DNA from 3 places in the Saccharopolyspora sp. NPDC002686 genome. Region 3 is predicted to be linked to each of the others. Evidence: riboswitches for the same ligand, from Rfam matches in the RefSeq annotation. Region 3 holds a riboswitch; each other region holds the start of a gene.

Region 1 (5,386 bases), on a different contig from region 3:
CGGCCTCGGTGGTGCCGGTCGCGAAGTCCGGGTCCTCCAGGCTCTGGGTGTACTGCAGCGCCCAGGCGTCCTTGTCGGAGATCGACGGGATCTCCCGGTACATGTTGAACAGCTCGCCCTCGTCGAGGCCGAGGCTCTCGCAGATGTACTGGAAGGTGTGCGTGTGCACGGCTTCCTCGAAGGCCTGGCGCAGCAGGTACTGGCGGCATTCGGGGTTGGTGATGTGCCGGTAGACCGCGAGCACGATGTTGTTGGCGACCAGGGATTCCGCGGTGGCGAAGAACCCGAGGTTGCGCTTGAGCATCAGCCGTTCGTCGTCGCTGAGCCCGTCGGTGGACTTCCACAGCGCGATGTCGGCCTGCATCGAGATCTCGGTGGGCATCCAGTGGTTGTTGCAGCCGGCGAGGTACTTCTCCCACGCCCAGCCGTACTTCAGCGGCAGCAGCTGGTTGACGTCGGCGCGGGCGTTGATCATCGCCTTCTCGCTGACGTCGACGCGCCCGCCGGAGCGGTCGATCTCGCCGAGACCGGCGGAGGTGGAGGGGGACTGCAGGGAGGTCATGCTGTGGTGCTCCAGGGGTTTTCGTTCGTGCAGTGCGGTCCGCGCGCCCCGGGTCCCCGCAATTTCAATGGAAATCGGGGGTGCGATTTCCATTGAAATTGCGGGTGGGACCCGGGGTGGGGCGTCACTGGCAGGCTTCGCAGTCCGGGTCCTCGATGGAGCAGGCGGCTCCGGTCGAGGTGGTGGGGACCGTGGTCGGGACGGCGTTGAGCTTGCCGTCGGTGCCGCGCAGGGTGCTCTTCTCCACGTGGGTCGCGCTGGTGGAGCGCAGGTAGTACGTGGTCTTGAGGCCCTTGCGCCAGGCCAGCCGGTACAGCTCGTCGAGCTTGCGGCCGCTGGGGGCGGCGACGTAGAGGTTCAGCGACTGGGCCTGGTCGATCCACTTCTGCCGGCGCGCGGCGGCGTCGACCAGCCAGTGCGGCTCGATCTCGAACGCGGTGGCGTAGAGCTCCTTGAGCTCCTGCGGGATCCGGTCGATCGGCAGCAGGCTGCCGTCGTGGAACTTCAGGTCGGCGACCATCGCCTCGTCCCACAGGCCGGCGCGCTTGAGGTCGGCGACCAGGTGCGGGTTGACCACGGTGAAGTCGCCGGACATGTTCGCCTTGACGTACAGGTTCCGGTAGACCGGCTCGATCGACTGGTTGACGCCGCAGATGTTGGCGATCGTCGCGGTCGGCGCGATGGCCATCACGTTGGAGTTGCGCATCCCGTCGCGGACCACGCGTTCCCGCAGCTCCGCCCAGTCCATCGTGGACGAGCGGTCCAGGTCGACGTCACCGCCGCGGGCTTCGGCGAGCAGTTCCAGCGAGTCGATGGGCAGCACGCCCTTGCTCCACAGCGAGCCGTCGAAGGTCTCGTAGCGGCCGCGCTCGGCGGCCAGCCTGCTGGAGGCGCTGATCGCGTGGTAGCTGATCAGCTCCATGCTGCGGTCCGCGAACTCCACTGCTTCCGGCGTCGACGGCGCGATGCGCTGCACGAACAGCGCGTCGGCGAAGCCCATCAGCCCCAGCCCGATCGGCCGGTGCCGCATGTTGGACCGGCGGGCCTCCGGGATCGTGTAGAAGTTGATGTCGATGACGTTGTCCAGCATCCGGACCGCGGTGCGGGTGGTGCGCTCCAGGCGCTCGGCGTCGATCCCGCCGGCCGTGACGTGGTGGGCCAGGTTGATCGAGCCGAGGTTGCACACCGCGACCTCGTCGACGCTGGTGTTCAGGGTGATCTCGGTGCACAGGTTCGAGGAGTGCACCACGCCCGAGTGCTGCTGCGGCGAACGCAGGTTGCACGGGTCCTTGAAGGTGATCCACGGGTGGCCGGTCTCGAACAGCATGGTCAGCATCCGCCGCCACAGCTCGACCGCGCGGACCCGCTTGAACACCGCGATCTCGCCGCGGTCGGCGGCCTGCTCGTAGGCGCGGTAGCGCTCGGCGAACGCCGTGCCGTAGAGGTCGTGCAGGTCCGGGGTCTCGTCGGGGGAGAACAGCGTCCACTGCTCGTCGGCCTCGACGCGGCGCAGGAACTCGTCGGGCACCCAGTTCGCGGTGTTCATGTCGTGGGTGCGGCGCCGGTCGTCACCGGTGTTCTTGCGCAGGTCGAGGAATTCCTCGACGTCGATGTGCCAGGTCTCCAGGTAGGCGCAGACCGCGCCCTTGCGCTTGCCGCCCTGGTTGACCGCCACCGCGGTGTCGTTGGCGATCTTCAGGAACGGCACCACGCCCTGCGACTTGCCGTTGGTGCCCTTGATGTGCGCGCCGATGCCGCGCACCGGCGTCCAGTCGTTGCCGAGGCCGCCGGCGTACTTCGACAGCAGCGCGTTGTTGCTGATCGAGTGGAAGATGCCGGACAGGTCGTCGTCCACCGTGGTGAGGAAGCACGAGGACAGCTGGGGACGGGTGGTGCCTGCGTTGAACAGCGTCGGCGTCGAGCACATGAAGTCGAACGACGACAGCAGCTGGTAGAACTCGATCGCGCGGGCTTCGCGGTCGTCCTCGCGCAGCGCCAGGCCCATCGCGACCCGCATGAAGAAGGCCTGCGGCAGCTCGAAGCGCACACCGCCCTCGTGCAGGAAGTACCGGTCGTAGAGGGTCTGCAGACCCAGGAAGCCGAACTCCAGGTCGCGCTCGGGCTCCAGCGCGCTGCCCAGCCGGTCCAGGTCGAAGTCCGCCAGCTCCGGGTCCAGCTGTTCGAGCGCCACCCCCCGGCGCACGTACTCGGCGAAGTGCTCGGCGTAGTCCGAGTCCGGCTCCGCGCCGAGGAACTCCAGCGCTTCGCGGCGCATCCGGTTCAGCAGCAGGCGGGCGGTGACCTGCGAGTAGTTCGGTTCGGTCTCGATCAGGGTGCGGGCAGCCATGATCTGGGCCAGCGAGAGCTCGTCGTCGCTGATCCCCGCGTAGCCGGTGCGCCGCACTTCGTCGAGCACTGCTTCCGCGGACACGCCGGACAATCCGGCGCAGGCCTGGTGGACCGCGGTCGACACCTCGGTCCAGTCGTTGAGTGTGGCCGTCACTGGCTCTCTCCCCTCGCGAGCTCTGCGGACCTCGAGCGCGCGCGAGAAGACCAGGGCGGCAGGCGCCGCCGATCGTCCACGCGAACCCGCCCTCGAGGCCCCGGACAGCACGCCTTGTCGCGTGCACCGGTGGCAGGTCTTCGGACTCACGGGCGGCCTACTGGTCGTGGCTTCCCAGGCGTTGGCCCAGTGCTCTACCCGTCGCCCGGGATGGGCGGTCGGGTCACGACGGTCGTTCCCGTTCACCGCTGCGGGGCAGTCCCGGATTCGCACCGGGTTCCCTCTTGCCTCACCAGATCGCTCTGGCGAACCACCAGCGATCGACACACTACATGTTGGGTTTGTGGCTGATGTGAACGGGCAGATATCGGCGTGTTGTGCTCCCCGGTCGGGTGGCAGAGACTGGCGACCGGAGCCTGCCGAAAGGGGTTGCCCGTGGACGAGGCGCAGCTGCGGTCGTTGTTGGAGGAGCTGACCGCGGCGGAGAAGGCCCGGCTGCTGACCGGTGCCGGCTTCTGGACGCTGCATCCTATGCCGAAGGTCGGACTGCGCTTGATGGTGCTCTCCGACGGCCCGAACGGGGTGCGCGGAACGGAGTGGGACGAGCGCGACACGTCGCTGCTGCTGCCGGTCGCGTCCGCGCTGGGGGCCACTTGGGACCGGGCGGCGGCGCGGACCGCGGGCGAGCTGTTCGGCGACGAGGCGCGGCGGCGCGGTGTGCACGTGGTGCTCGCGCCGACGGTGAACGTGCACCGGAGTCCGTTCGGCGGCAGGCACTTCGAGAACTTCTCCGAGGATCCGCTGCTGATCGGGGAGCTCGGCGCGGAGGTCGTCTCGGGCGTCCAGTCGCGCGGGGTGGCGGCGACGGCGAAGCACTTCGTCGCCAACGACACCGAGACCGAACGGCTCAGCTACGACGCGGTGGTCGACGAGCGGACGTTGCGCGAGGTCTACCTGAAACCGTTCGAGCGGATCGTGTCGAAGGCCGGTCCGTGGGTGGTGATGGCGGCCTACAACTCGGTCAACGGGCAGACGATGACGGAGAACTCGCCGCTGGTCAACGACGTGCTCAAGGGCGAGTGGGGGTGGGACGGCGTGGTGGTGTCGGACTGGTTCGCCACCCGCTCGCTGCGCGGTGCCGCGCTGGGCGGGTTGGACCTGGCGATGCCGGGGCCGAAGAGCCCGTGGGCCGACGGGAAGCTCGCGAAGGCAGTGCAGCAGGGCGAAGTTCCGGCCGAGGTGCTCGACGACAAGGTCCTGCGGTTGCTCCGGTTGGCTTCCCGCGTCGGGGCTTTCGAGGATTCCGAGCCAGGTGGCGGCGCGCCGCCGGAGGAAGCCCGGCCGATCGTCCGCGATCTCGCGACCCGCGGATTCGTGCTGCTGCGCAACGAACCCGTCGGTGGGGCGCCGGTGCTGCCGATCGACCCGAAGGTGTCCAAAGTGGCCGTGATCGGGGAGAACGCGACGATTCCCGCCGTGCAGGGCGGAGGTTCGTCGCACGTCAGCCCGCCGCACGTGGTGACGCCGCTGGCCGGGCTGCGGGCTGCGCTGCCGGACGCGCAGGTGGTCTACCAGCGCGGGGTTCGGCACCGGCGGTTGCTGGACGTGCTCGCGCCGGACGAGGTGGCCGATCCGGACGGGGGAGGTGCCGGGATCCGCGTCGATTTCCTCGGCGCGGACGGGGAAGTGCTCGGCAGCGAGCTCCGCGGCACCGATCGGCTGCTGTGGATGTCCGGCCTGCCGCACGGGGCGAAGTCGTTGCGGTTGCGGGCGAAGGTGAGCGCAGAACTCGGCGAGCACGTGTTCGGGGTGAGCGGCACCGGGCACTTCCGGGCCGAGGTCTCGGGCCGCGAGGTGCTGGCGGCGGACGTGGCGCGCACGTCGGGTGTCGACGACCCGCTGGCGGACATGCTGGAACCGCCGGAGCAGCGGTTCAACGTCGTGCTGGTGGATTCGGACCTGGACGCGTCGGGGCGGATGGCGTTGACCGTGGAGTTCACCCCGGAGAGCACCGAGGGCCTGGTGTCGGTCGGGCTCGGCCACCGGGCGCGGGAGTGGGACGACGCGAGCGAGCTCGCCGCGGCGCTCGCAGTCGCCCGGGATGCTGATGTCGCGGTGGTGGTGGTCGGCACGAACGACGAGGTCGAGACCGAGGGGCGGGACCGGAGCTCGCTGGATCTGCCGGGCGTGCAGGACGAACTGGTCCGCGAGGTGCTGGCGGTGAACCCGAACACCGTGGTGGTGGTCAACGCCGGAGCGCCGGTGCTGATGCCGTGGAGCGGGGAGGTCCCGGCGGTGCTGTGGACGTGGTTCGGCAGCCA
Region 2 (5,386 bases), on a different contig from region 3:
GTATCTTCTGCTGCCATGTGCGCTTCGGGAATCTCTTAGTGGAGAAGACCACTTCCACCGGTACTTCGAAGTGCTCCGCGATGCGCAGGGCCAGGTGGAGGCTCGGGCTGTACTCGCCCCGCTCCAGGTAGCCCACGGTCTGGTAGTGCACGCCGAGGGCTTCGGCGAGCTGGCGGCGGGAGGTTCCCCGTTCCGCGCGCAGCATCGCGATGCGGTTGTAGATCGTCTCGCTCATCGTGTTCTCTCCGCCGTCAGCGCACGCGCTGCATGGCTTTCTCCCTCCGCGCCGCCACGCTCGAACCGGACTCGCGCCGCGCCATCCGGCGCAGGACCACCGGGGCGACCACGAGTCCGACCACGGCCCACAGGCCGAGCACCCCGACAGTCTCCAGGTGCCGCCAGGACTCGCCGATCTCGGCCGTCACCGCCGCGTCCGGCAGCAGCGCCGAGCGCATGCCCAGGCCCAGCCAGTACATCGGGAAGACCTGCGCGATCCACTGCACCCACTCCGGGAACACGGTGATCGGGAAGAAGATCCCGGAGATCACGATCAGCCCGATCATCGGCAGCAGGATCAGCGCCATGCTGGTCGGCGAGTTCAGCAGCGAACCGAAGGTCGCCCCGAGCGGGATGGTCGCGACCAGACCCAGCACCGTCACCCCGAGCACGCCCGCCCACGAACCGAAGCCGAGCTCGAAGCCCTCGAACATCACCAGGGACGGGATCAGCAGGATCGCCATGCTGACCAAGGTCATGCCGCTGACCAGCACGATCTTGCCGATCAGGTAGCCCATCATGCCGTGCGGCACGGCTTTGGCGCGCAGCAGCGTGCCGTCCTCGCGTTCGGTGACCATCAGCTGCCCCATGCTGACCAGCCCGCCGAACGCGATGGTCATGCCGAGCACGCCGGGCACGCTGCTCGCCCCGACCGAGACGACGTTGAGCTCCGAATCGCGTTGGTTGAACAGCACCACGAGCAGGACCAGGGTCGGCAGCAGGTAGCTCATCAGGTCCTGCCGGTTGGCCAAGGTCTGGCGGAACTCGATCCACCCGCGCTGCAAGCCGAGGCGCACCACGTTGGCGTTCACCGCTTCACCCCCGCGTTCGCGAACTGCAGCGCAGCGGTCTCGCTGCGCCCGGACTCGTGCGCGTGCACCAGTGCCATGTAGGTGTCCTCCAAGGTCGCCCGGCGCACTTCGAGGTCGGTGACGGCTTCGCCGTGCTGCGCGAGCAGTTCGCGGACGAAGCCGGTCGCGTCCGCGGCGGAGTGCACGTACCGCTGGCCGTCGACGGACCACTTGATCTCGGAATCGGAGGCGACCTGCCGGGAGAGCTGGTCGGCGGAGCCGTCGGCGACGATGCGGCCGCCGGCCAGGATCAGGATCCGGTCGGCCAGCTTCTCCACCTCGTCCAGGTCGTGCGTGGTGAGCAGGACGGTGGTGTCCTCGTCGGCGAGCTGGTGCACCAGGTCGTGGAATTCGCGCCGGGCTTGCGGGTCGAAGCCGACCGTCGGCTCGTCCAGGAACAGCAGTTCCGGGCGGCCGACGATGCCGATCGCCACGTCCAGCCGGCGCCGCTGCCCGCCGGAGAGCTGCCGGATGCGCTTGTCCGCGTGCTCGGTCAGGCCGACCGCGTCGACGAGCTCGTCGGCGTTCCACGGTTCGCGGAAGGGCGTGTAGTAGCTGCTCAGGTGCGACAGCAGTTCGCGCACCTTCCACTTGCCGTGGTCGCGCCAGGACTGGAGCACGACGCCGAGCCGCGCCCGCCAGCGCTCGTCGCCGTGCGCCGGGTCGGTGTCGAGGACTCGGACGTCGCCGCCCGACCGCATCCGGAAGCCCTCCAGGATCTCGATGGTGGTGCTCTTGCCCGCTCCGTTGGGCCCCAGGATCGCCAGGACTTCACCGCGACGCGCGGTGAAGTCGACGCCCTTGAGCACGTCCGTCGTCCCGTAGCTCATCCGCAGGTCGCGGACGTCGAGCACGGGTGGCGATATGTGATCGCTAGCAGCCGTCATCTCCCCAGTACTTTCTGTCGTTCCTATCCGTCGAGATGTAGTACATATACTACATCCTGTTGGGTCGGCTGATCGCGTGTGGCGTGGATCTCACCGCGCTGTAGATCGACTTCAGGGGCCGTGGCCGGTGGCCGGATGCTGAACGGCCCTTGCCAACGGGGGTCTGGTCGATAGCCTTGGCAGTGCTGGTGGTTCGCCCGCTTCCGGTGACCCGGGAGGGGGCGAGGCAAGAGGGAACCCGGTGCGAATCCGGGACTGCCCCGCAGCGGTGAGCGGGAACGACCGCCGTCATCGAGCACTGGACTTCGACGTCTGGGAAGCGACGGCCAGTAGGAGCCTCCGAGTTCGGAGAACGCCCGCGAGTCCGAAGACCTGCCACCGGTGCGCCCGCCGACCGGTGGGCGCGGTCCGAGGTCTCGCGGGAGGACCTGGCCGACGAGCGGCTGCTGCCTGCCCGCTGGTCCACGCCCGCACGACCTCGGCACCCCTGATGTCGAGCTCGCGAGGTGAGGACTTGACCGGCAAGATCGGATCGACCGTACTCGGGTACCCCCGGATCGGCCCGCGGCGAGAGCTGAAGCGGGCCCTGGAGAGCTGCTGGGCGGGCCGTTCCAGCGAGGCGGAACTGCGCGAAACCGCCCGGAACCTGCGCATCGACACCTGGCGCCGGCTGCGCGACGCAGGTCTGGACTCGGTGCCCGGCAACACTTTTTCCTACTACGACCAGGTCCTCGACACCGCCGTCACCTTCGGCGCGGTGCCGAAGCGCTACGCGGAACTCGGGCTCGGATCGCTGGGCACCTACTTCGCGATGGCGCGCGGTGCGGACGCGGTGCCGCCGCTGGAGATGACCAAGTGGTTCGACACCAACTACCACTACCTGGTCCCGGAAATCGGTCCGGGCACGACGTTCTCGCTGGCCGACCGCACGCCCGTCGAGCAGTACCGCGAGGCGCTGGAGGCCGGGGTGACCACGCGCCCGGTGCTGGTCGGGCCGCTGACGTTCCTGCTGCTGGCCAAGTCAACCGCGGGGGAGTCCTTCCGGCCGCTGGACAAGCTGCCCGAGCTCCTCGGGGCCTACGCGGAACTGCTGCGCGAGCTGCACCGCGCCGGGGTCGAGTGGGTGCAGCTCGACGAGCCCGCGTTCGCCGCTGATCGCACGCCCGACCAGCTTCAGGCGCTGGGTGACGCCTACCGGCAGCTGGGCGGGTTGTCGGCGCGGCCGAAGTTGTTGGTAGCGGGGTACTTCGGCGACTTCACCGAGGCCCTGCGAGTGCTGGCGGGCACTCCGGTCGAAGCGCTCGGCGCGGACCTGGTGACCGATCCGTCCACTGTGGATTCGCTGTCCGGGGTGCCGGGGCTGCGGGACAAGACGCTGGTGGCCGGGCTCGTCGACGGGCGCAACATCTGGCGCACCGACCTCGACCGCGCGCTCACCACGGCGGCCACCCTGCTCGGCCTGGCCGGTGAGGTCGCCGTGAGCACCTCGTGCTCGCTGCTGCACGTGCCCTACGACGTCGAGGTCGAGGACATCGATCCGCAGGTCAAGTCCTGGCTGGCCTTCGCCGAGCAGAAGGTGCACGAGGTCGTCGTCCTCGGGCGTGCGCTGCGGGACGGTCGGGACGCCGTGGTCGCCGAGCTCTCCGCGGCCCGCGAAGCCATCGCCGACCGGGCGGGTGCCACGCGCGTGCGAAACAACCGCGTCCGCGCGCGGCTGGAGTCGCTGCGGCCGGAGCACTCGCAGCGCGGCGACTACCAGGAGCGGCGGGCGGCGCAGCAGAAGTCCTTGCAGCTGCCGCCGTTGCCGACCACGACGATCGGTTCGTTCCCGCAGACCACCGACGTTCGCAAGGCGCGCGCGGCGTTCCAGCGCGGGCGCATCGACCGGGCCAGCTACCAGCAGCGGATGCGCGACGAGATCAAGCGCGTGATCGAACTGCAGGAATCGATCGGCCTCGACGTGCTGGTGCACGGCGAACCCGAGCGCAACGACATGGTGCAGTACTTCGCCGAGCACCTGGACGGGTTCATCAGCACCGCCAACGGTTGGGTGCAGTCCTACGGATCCCGGTGCGTGCGGCCGCCGATCCTCTACGGCGACGTGCACCGGCCGGAGCCGATGACCGTCGAGTGGGCGACCTACGCGCAGAAGCTCACGGCGAAACCGGTCAAGGGCATGCTCACCGGGCCGGTCACCATCCTGGCCTGGTCGTTCGTCCGCGACGACCAGCCGCTGGCCGACACCGCCGCGCAGGTCGCGATGGCCATCCGCGACGAGGTCCAGGACCTGGAAGCGGCCGGGATCCGGGTGATCCAGGTGGACGAGCCGGCGCTGCGCGAACTCCTCCCGCTGCGCGCGGCCCAGCGCGCGGCGTACCTGGAGTGGGCGGTGTCGGCGTTCCGCCTGGCCACCTCGGGCGTCAGCGACTCCACCCAGATCCACACGCACCTGTGCTACTCGGAGTTCGGCGACGTGATCGACGCGATCGTGGCGCTGGACGCCGACGTGACCAGCATCGAAGCGGCCCGCTCGCGGATGGAGGTGCTCGACGACCTCAACGCGGTCGGCTTCGGTCGCGGCGTCGGACCGGGCGTGTACGACATCCACTCGCCGCGGGTGCCGGACGCGGCGGAGGTGACCGACCTGCTCCGGGCGGCCCTGCGCGCGGTCCCGGCGGACCGCCTGTGGGTGAACCCGGACTGCGGCCTGAAGACCCGCGGCTACGCGGAGGTCGAGCCGGCCCTGGAGAACCTGGTCAGCGCAGCGGAAGCGGTCCGCCGCGACCTGCCCTGACCACGGGGGTTGCGGGCGGTGCCGAACCCCCACCACTCACGGCACCGCCCGCGACACCCCTGTTGTGATCCAGTTCACCGGAAAAGGGTGACATGGTGTTGTCGCGGACAGCTGCGACTGTCGGCGCATGACGATCACTGACGAGGACTGCCTCGCCGAGACCTCCGCGTTCAACGAGCAGTTCGAGACCGCCCGTCCGTCGCGTGGCGAAGTGCCGGATGCGACCGCACTGGAACTGCTGCGGCGCAACCGGCTGGGCGGCGATGCCCCACCGGTGAGGCTGCCGCAGGGGCAGGACCGCGTCGTGGCGGGCGGGGTGCCGGTCCGGGCCTTCGTGCCGGACCACGTCGACGGCGTTTACCTGCACATCCACGGCGGTGGCTGGGCAATCGGCGCTGCGGGAGGGCAGGACGAGAAGCTGTGGCGGCTGGCGGAGCAGGCTCGGCTGGCGGTGGTGAGCGTGGAATACCGGCTGGCACCGGAGCACCCGTTCCCGGCCGGGCCCGACGACTGCGAAGCGGTTGCCCGGTGGCTGGTGGACCACGCCGCGGCCGAGTTCGGCACCCGACGGCTGCTGA
Region 3 (5,386 bases):
TCACCGCGAGCAGCGCGGCGGCCATCGCCAGGCGCACGGTGGTCAGCAGGAACGGGGGAGCGGCGGCGACGCCCAGCTTCCCGGTGGGGAATCCGCTGGCCCAGATGAACACGATCGGCGCTGCCAGCGACAGCGGGATCGAGCGTGCGGTCTTCATGATCCCAGGTTCGCCGCCGTCCCCCGGCCGCGTCCAACGACGATAAGCAATCGCGATCGATTGCGAAAGCTTATCAGTTATGCTCGGAAGCATGAGCGCTGTGCTGGACGTCGTCGCGCTGCGGAGCCTGGTCGCGGTGGCCGACTGCGGCGGATTCCACCGGGCCGCCGCCGCGTTGTCGCTGACGCAGTCCGCGGTCAGCCAGCACGTGCGCAAGCTGGAGCGGGTGGTCGACCGGAAGCTGGTCAGCAGGGAAGGGCGGCAGGCGAGGTTCACGTCGTCCGGGGAGCTGCTGCTGGCCGAAGCGCGGCGCATCCTCGACGTGCACGACTCGGCGCTGCGCCGCCTCGGTGCTGAAGAGCCGCACACGCTCGTCTTCGGCTCCACCGAGCACGCCGCCGACCGGCTGCTCCCGGAGCTGGCCACCCGGCTCCGCGCGGCCTTCCCGGAGTGGGAGGTGCGGTTCCGGCTCGACCGGACGGCCCGGCTGGCGGACGCGGTCGACCGCGGCAGCATCGACATCGCGCTGCTGATCGACTACGCCAACAGCGGCCACGACCGCGAAGCCGGGCAGTTCCGCTTGGAGTGGTACGCCGCCCCGGACTGGGAACCGCCCGCGGCCGGCGAACCGCTGCCGATGGTCGTCTTCGACGAGCCGTGCATCACGCGGCGGCTCGCGGTCCGAGCGGTGACCGACACCGGTCAGCAGCCGGATCTGGTGTGCGAGGCCGCCGATCTGGCCGGGGTGCTCGCGGCCGTGCGCTCCGGACTGGGGGTGGCGCTGCTGCCGTCGGCGAAGCCGCGCCTGGAAGGGCTCGTCGTGCGCGACGACCTGCCGCGCCTCGGACCTGCTCCGCTGCGCGTCCGGGTTCGCCAGGGGTTGGGCGAGGACGTCGTGGACCTGGCTGCGAAAGCGGTCGGCGAAGCCCTCGCCGTGCACTCGTGAGGGTCGGCGATCTCACGCGAGAACGGCGCTCCGCGCGGGGTTCTCGCGTGAAATCGCCGATGAATTCAGGCCGGTAGGTGCACGCGGCGGTGGAGGCGTTCTCCGATGTCCTTGGCCGCGTTGTCCAGCAGTTTGTGCGCCAGTTCGAACAGGGCGCGGGCGATCGCGATCTCGTCGCCGATCTGCGGTACCTCCGGGTCGTCCGGGTGGCGTCGCGCGGTTCCGTGGCCGTGCAGCGCCTGACCGGCCGGAGTGGTGAACCCGACGTCGGCGGTGGTCTTCGACCCCGCCTCCACGACCTGCAGGTTCAACGTGATCGTGTGCGTCTCGTTCATGGTGGCCTCCTGGTCCCCGTCGGCCCGCTGGTGCAGGCCGTTTCAGGTCGCCGTAACCCCCAGCATGCGCGCGCTCCCGGGCCGGCGAAAGGCCGATGTTCATCCGTTCGGAGTAGTCGTGGACCACAGTTTCAATTGAAACTGCAAACCCCGAGCACGGGAGACCACAGTTTCAATTGAAACTGCGGAAACCCGGTGATCGCATCCGCGGTACCGCCACGCACGGTAGGTCTGGAAAAACCTCACTTGAAACTGCGGCATTCCGGTGATCGCGGTCACCGGGGTTTGACCCGGGGGTGGTGATCGCGGAAGGATTCCGCCGCCGACAGTGCAGGAACCCGGTGCGAATCCGGGACGGTCCCGCCACTGTGACCGGGGAGCGGCCCCCGCTCGAGGCCACGGCTGCCACGCAGCTGGAAGGCCGGGGTGCCGCGTCGATCCGGGAGTCAGGAGACTGCGCGCCGGCCCCGCGTCGCACCGCGGCGCGCGGACACCGAGCCCCTCGGGCGGGAAACCCAGGAGGTCGGAGAACCCATGCACGGGGAATCCGGAACGGAACAGCAGCGCGCCGGTTGGGGCGCGGCGGAGCGGCGCAAGGCAGCGGTCGTGCTGGCCGCGGTAGGGGTGTTGCACCTGGTGGGCTGGGGTGCCTACCTGCTGCACCACGACAACTTCGGCATGGCGGGCGGGCTCGCCGCAGCGGGCACCACGGCGTACCTGCTCGGCCTGCGCCACGGCTTCGACGCCGACCACGTCGCGGTGATCGACGACGCCACGCGGCTGCTGATGCAACGCGGACGGCGTCCGGTCTCGACCGGCATGTGGTTCGCGCTCGGGCACGCCAGCGTCGTGCTCTTCCTCGCGTTCGCGGTCGCGTTCATCGCCGGGCCCGCCGCGCAGGAGTGGGCGGAGCAGGCCGGGGTGCAGGTCTCGACGGTCGTGGACCTGATCGTGATCGCGGTGCTGACCGCGCTGGCCGTGCTCAACGCGCTGGTCCTGCGCGACGCGGTGCGCCTGCTGCGCCGGGCGCGGCGCGGTGACGTCGACGAGGCCGAGGTCGAGATGGTGCTCGGTCGGCGCGGGTTGCTCGCGCGGTTGCTGCGCGGGCGGACGCGCACCATCGCCCGCTCCTGGCACCTGTTCGGGATCGGGCTGCTGTTCGGCCTCGGCATGCAGACCGCGACCGAGATCACCGTGCTCGCCATGGTCACGCCGGGGCAGCTTTCGCCGATCGCGGTGCTGAGCCTGCCGCTGCTGTTCGCCGCGGGGATGTGCACTGTGGACAGCGTGGACGGCATGCTGATGTCCCGCGCCTACACCTGGTCGCTGGCCCAGCCGCTGCGGCGGCTGTGGGTGAACGTGACCACCACCGCGCTGACCGTGGTGCTGGCGGCGGTCGTCGCGCTGGTCGTGCTCGCCGGGGTGCTCGACGAGCTCGGCGTGCCGAACACCACGCCGATCGCGGCGATCAGCGACCACTTCGAACTGCTCGGCTATCTGACGCTGGCCGTTTTCATGGCAGTATGGGGCGGCGCCGCGCTCTGGTGGAGCCTGTCCTCCCGCCGCGATCGGGCGGAGCGCGCGTGACCGACGTCCACGGGTTGGTTCGGGGTGGCGCCGAGCGGCCGGACCGGTGATCGTGAGCCACGACGAAGTGGCCAACCGCCCCTGTGAGCACGAATCCCCGGCGATGGCGTCGGGCGAGCACGACTGGACTACGGACATGACCAAGCACCTTGAGCACCACTACTTCGCCGGCCTGGACCTCACCGGGAAGCGGGTGGTCGTCGTCGGCGCGGGCACCGTCGCGCAGCGCCGGGTTCCGCGCCTGATCAACGCCGGTGCGCGGGTCGAGGTCATCGCGCCGGAGGCGACTCCCGCCGTTGAAGCGATGGCCGAGGCGGGCGAGCTGATCTGGCACCAGCGCCCTTACGCGACTGGTGATCTCGACGGCGCTTGGTACGTCGTGGCGTGCGCGACCGGAACCGAGGTGAATGCGGCGGTCGCGGCCGAGGCCGAGCAGAACCGGATCTTCTGCGTGCGCGCCGACGACGCCTCGCAGGGCACGGCAGTGACACCGGCGGTGGCGCAGCACGGCGGGCTGCTGCTCGGCGTGCTGTCCGGCGGCGAGCACTGGCGTTCGGCCGCCGTTCGCGACGCGCTCGTCGAGGCGTTGCGGACCGGCGTGGTCGACGAGCGCTCCGAGCCGCCGTCGCCGGGGGTGGCCCTGGTCGGTGGCGGGCCGGGCGATCCGGACCTGATCACGGTGCGCGGGCGTCAGCTGCTGGGGCGCGCGGACGTGGTGATCACCGACCGGCTGGCGCCGCGCGAGCTGCTCGAAGAGCTCGGTCCGCACGTGGAAGTGGTCGACGCTTCGAAGATCCCGTACGGGCGGGCGGCGAACCAGGACGTCATCAACTCGCTGCTGATCGAGCACGCCAAGGCCGGGAAGTTCGTGGTGCGGCTCAAGGGCGGCGACCCCTACCTGTTCGGGCGCGGCTTCGAGGAGCTGCTGGCGTGCGCCGAGGCCGGTGTCGCGGTGACGGCGGTTCCCGGGATCACCAGTGCTTTCGCGGCTCCGTCCGCGGCGGACGTGCCGGTGACGCACCGCGGTGTCGCGCACGAGGTCGTGGTCGTGTCCGGACACGTCGGACCGCACGACGAGCAGTCCCTTGTGGACTGGCCGTCGCTGGGACGGCTGCGCGGGACCATCGTGCTGATGATGGGCGTCAAGCGGATCGCGGAGTTCGCGGCGGTTCTGGTGGAGCACGGCCGCGACCCGAAGACCCCGGTCGCGGTGGTGCAGGAAGGCACCACGCGCAACCAGAAGACACTTCGCACGACGCTGGGCGAGGCCGCCGAGGCGATCCGCGAAGCCGAGATCAAGCCGCCGGCGACCATCGTCATCGGCCCGGTCGCCGACCTGGCCCCCGAATCGCGCCGGTAGTTCTCGCTCGTCGACTGCCGCGTGTTCGACGGCTCGGCGCGAGCCTTCGCTTCTCCGCCGTTCCGGTGCCGGTGCCTGGGAGTGGATCGCCTTGCGGTCAGACCAGCCACTGGCCGGACTGCATCAGGGTCCTGCCGCTGAGCTCGGCGAAGGAGCGCCATGCTTGCAACCGAGTCGGGGTGAGCTGGAGGTAGACGAATCCGGGTGTGCGCCGCGGGTCAGGACCGCCGCGCAGCAGTGCGGCGAACGGGTCGGCGATGGCCGGATCGATCGCGTCGGGCTCGATGATCTCCATCGTGCCGTCGACCATGACCACGTCGTAGTGCTGGCCGATGGCTGCCCGTGCTCGTGCGGTGGCGGCCACGTTGGTCACCGTGCGGCTGTTCGCGGAGGTCGCGAAGGTGAGCACCTCGCCGTCGTGGTGGAACAGGAGCGGGACGAGGTGCGGGCCGTCGGCATCGCCCGTGGCCAGCCACGCGGTGGTCTCCGAGCGCAGGAGTTCGAGCGCATCGCTCTTGCGTTGCAGGGGTTCCCGGGGTGGTGGCATCGCGTCGCTGGTAGTGCCCGATGCCGCCATCAGCGGTCCCCGGGCAGCAGCTGGGCGTAGCGAGCGAGGTACATCGGCCAGCCGCCCTCGCCTCCCACGCCATCGCTGACGGCTTGCCAGCCAGGTCCGTGGCGATCGAGCTTGCGGTGTTCGAGTTCCACGCGCGTGCGCTGCGCAGCTTCGGCGATGAAGCGGACCTCGACCTCGCTCGTGCGCTCGTGGTCGGGTTCGATCTGCCATCGGGGGCTGATGTCCCAGCTGAAGACGACGCGGTGCGGGGGCTCGTAGGCGAGTATTCGGGCCCAGCGGCACTCGCTGCCGTCGGCCCCGCGGTCGAAGATGTGGCCGCCGACGTGGGGTTCGAACACCGTCTCGGTGATCTCGGCCTGGAGCAGGTTGTGCTCGGGTGGCTTGAAGTCGCCGAACCGCTCGGTGAAGACGGTGAAAGCTCGTT

What was found. Region 3 has a riboswitch for cobalamin ahead of ABTZ89_RS04860 (HoxN/HupN/NixA family nickel/cobalt transporter). Riboswitches for the same ligand answer to the same signal wherever they lie in the genome.
Region 1: another riboswitch for cobalamin. It lies ahead of ABTZ89_RS31445 (ribonucleoside-diphosphate reductase subunit alpha); the one in region 3 lies ahead of ABTZ89_RS04860 (HoxN/HupN/NixA family nickel/cobalt transporter).
Region 2: another riboswitch for cobalamin. It lies ahead of metE (5-methyltetrahydropteroyltriglutamate--homocysteine S-methyltransferase); the one in region 3 lies ahead of ABTZ89_RS04860 (HoxN/HupN/NixA family nickel/cobalt transporter).

The regions. Positions count from the first base shown of each region.
Region 1 covers NZ_JBEOVY010000336.1:2,455-7,840, forward strand. Annotated here, with positions in the region: gene ABTZ89_RS31440 (ribonucleotide-diphosphate reductase subunit beta) at 1-655, opposite strand, end outside; partial or broken gene ABTZ89_RS31445 (ribonucleoside-diphosphate reductase subunit alpha) at 687-3,197, opposite strand; cobalamin riboswitch at 3,180-3,395, opposite strand; gene ABTZ89_RS31450 (glycoside hydrolase family 3 protein) at 3,501-5,386, shown strand, end outside.
Region 2 covers NZ_JBEOVY010000020.1:33-5,418, forward strand. Annotated here, with positions in the region: partial or broken gene ABTZ89_RS04575 (helix-turn-helix transcriptional regulator) at 1-235, opposite strand, end outside; gene ABTZ89_RS04580 (ABC transporter permease) at 252-1,088, opposite strand; gene ABTZ89_RS04585 (ABC transporter ATP-binding protein) at 1,085-2,014, opposite strand; cobalamin riboswitch at 2,187-2,408, shown strand; gene metE (5-methyltetrahydropteroyltriglutamate--homocysteine S-methyltransferase) at 2,529-4,808, shown strand; gene ABTZ89_RS04595 (alpha/beta hydrolase fold domain-containing protein) at 4,936-5,386, shown strand, end outside.
Region 3 covers NZ_JBEOVY010000021.1:5,422-10,807, forward strand. Annotated here, with positions in the region: gene ABTZ89_RS04845 (DMT family transporter) at 1-157, opposite strand, end outside; gene ABTZ89_RS04850 (LysR substrate-binding domain-containing protein) at 249-1,103, shown strand; gene ABTZ89_RS04855 (DUF1876 domain-containing protein) at 1,169-1,438, opposite strand; cobalamin riboswitch at 1,770-1,895, shown strand; gene ABTZ89_RS04860 (HoxN/HupN/NixA family nickel/cobalt transporter) at 1,973-3,025, shown strand; gene cobA (uroporphyrinogen-III C-methyltransferase) at 3,162-4,385, shown strand; gene ABTZ89_RS04870 (pyridoxamine 5'-phosphate oxidase family protein) at 4,483-4,962, opposite strand; gene ABTZ89_RS04875 (SRPBCC family protein) at 4,962-5,386, opposite strand, start outside.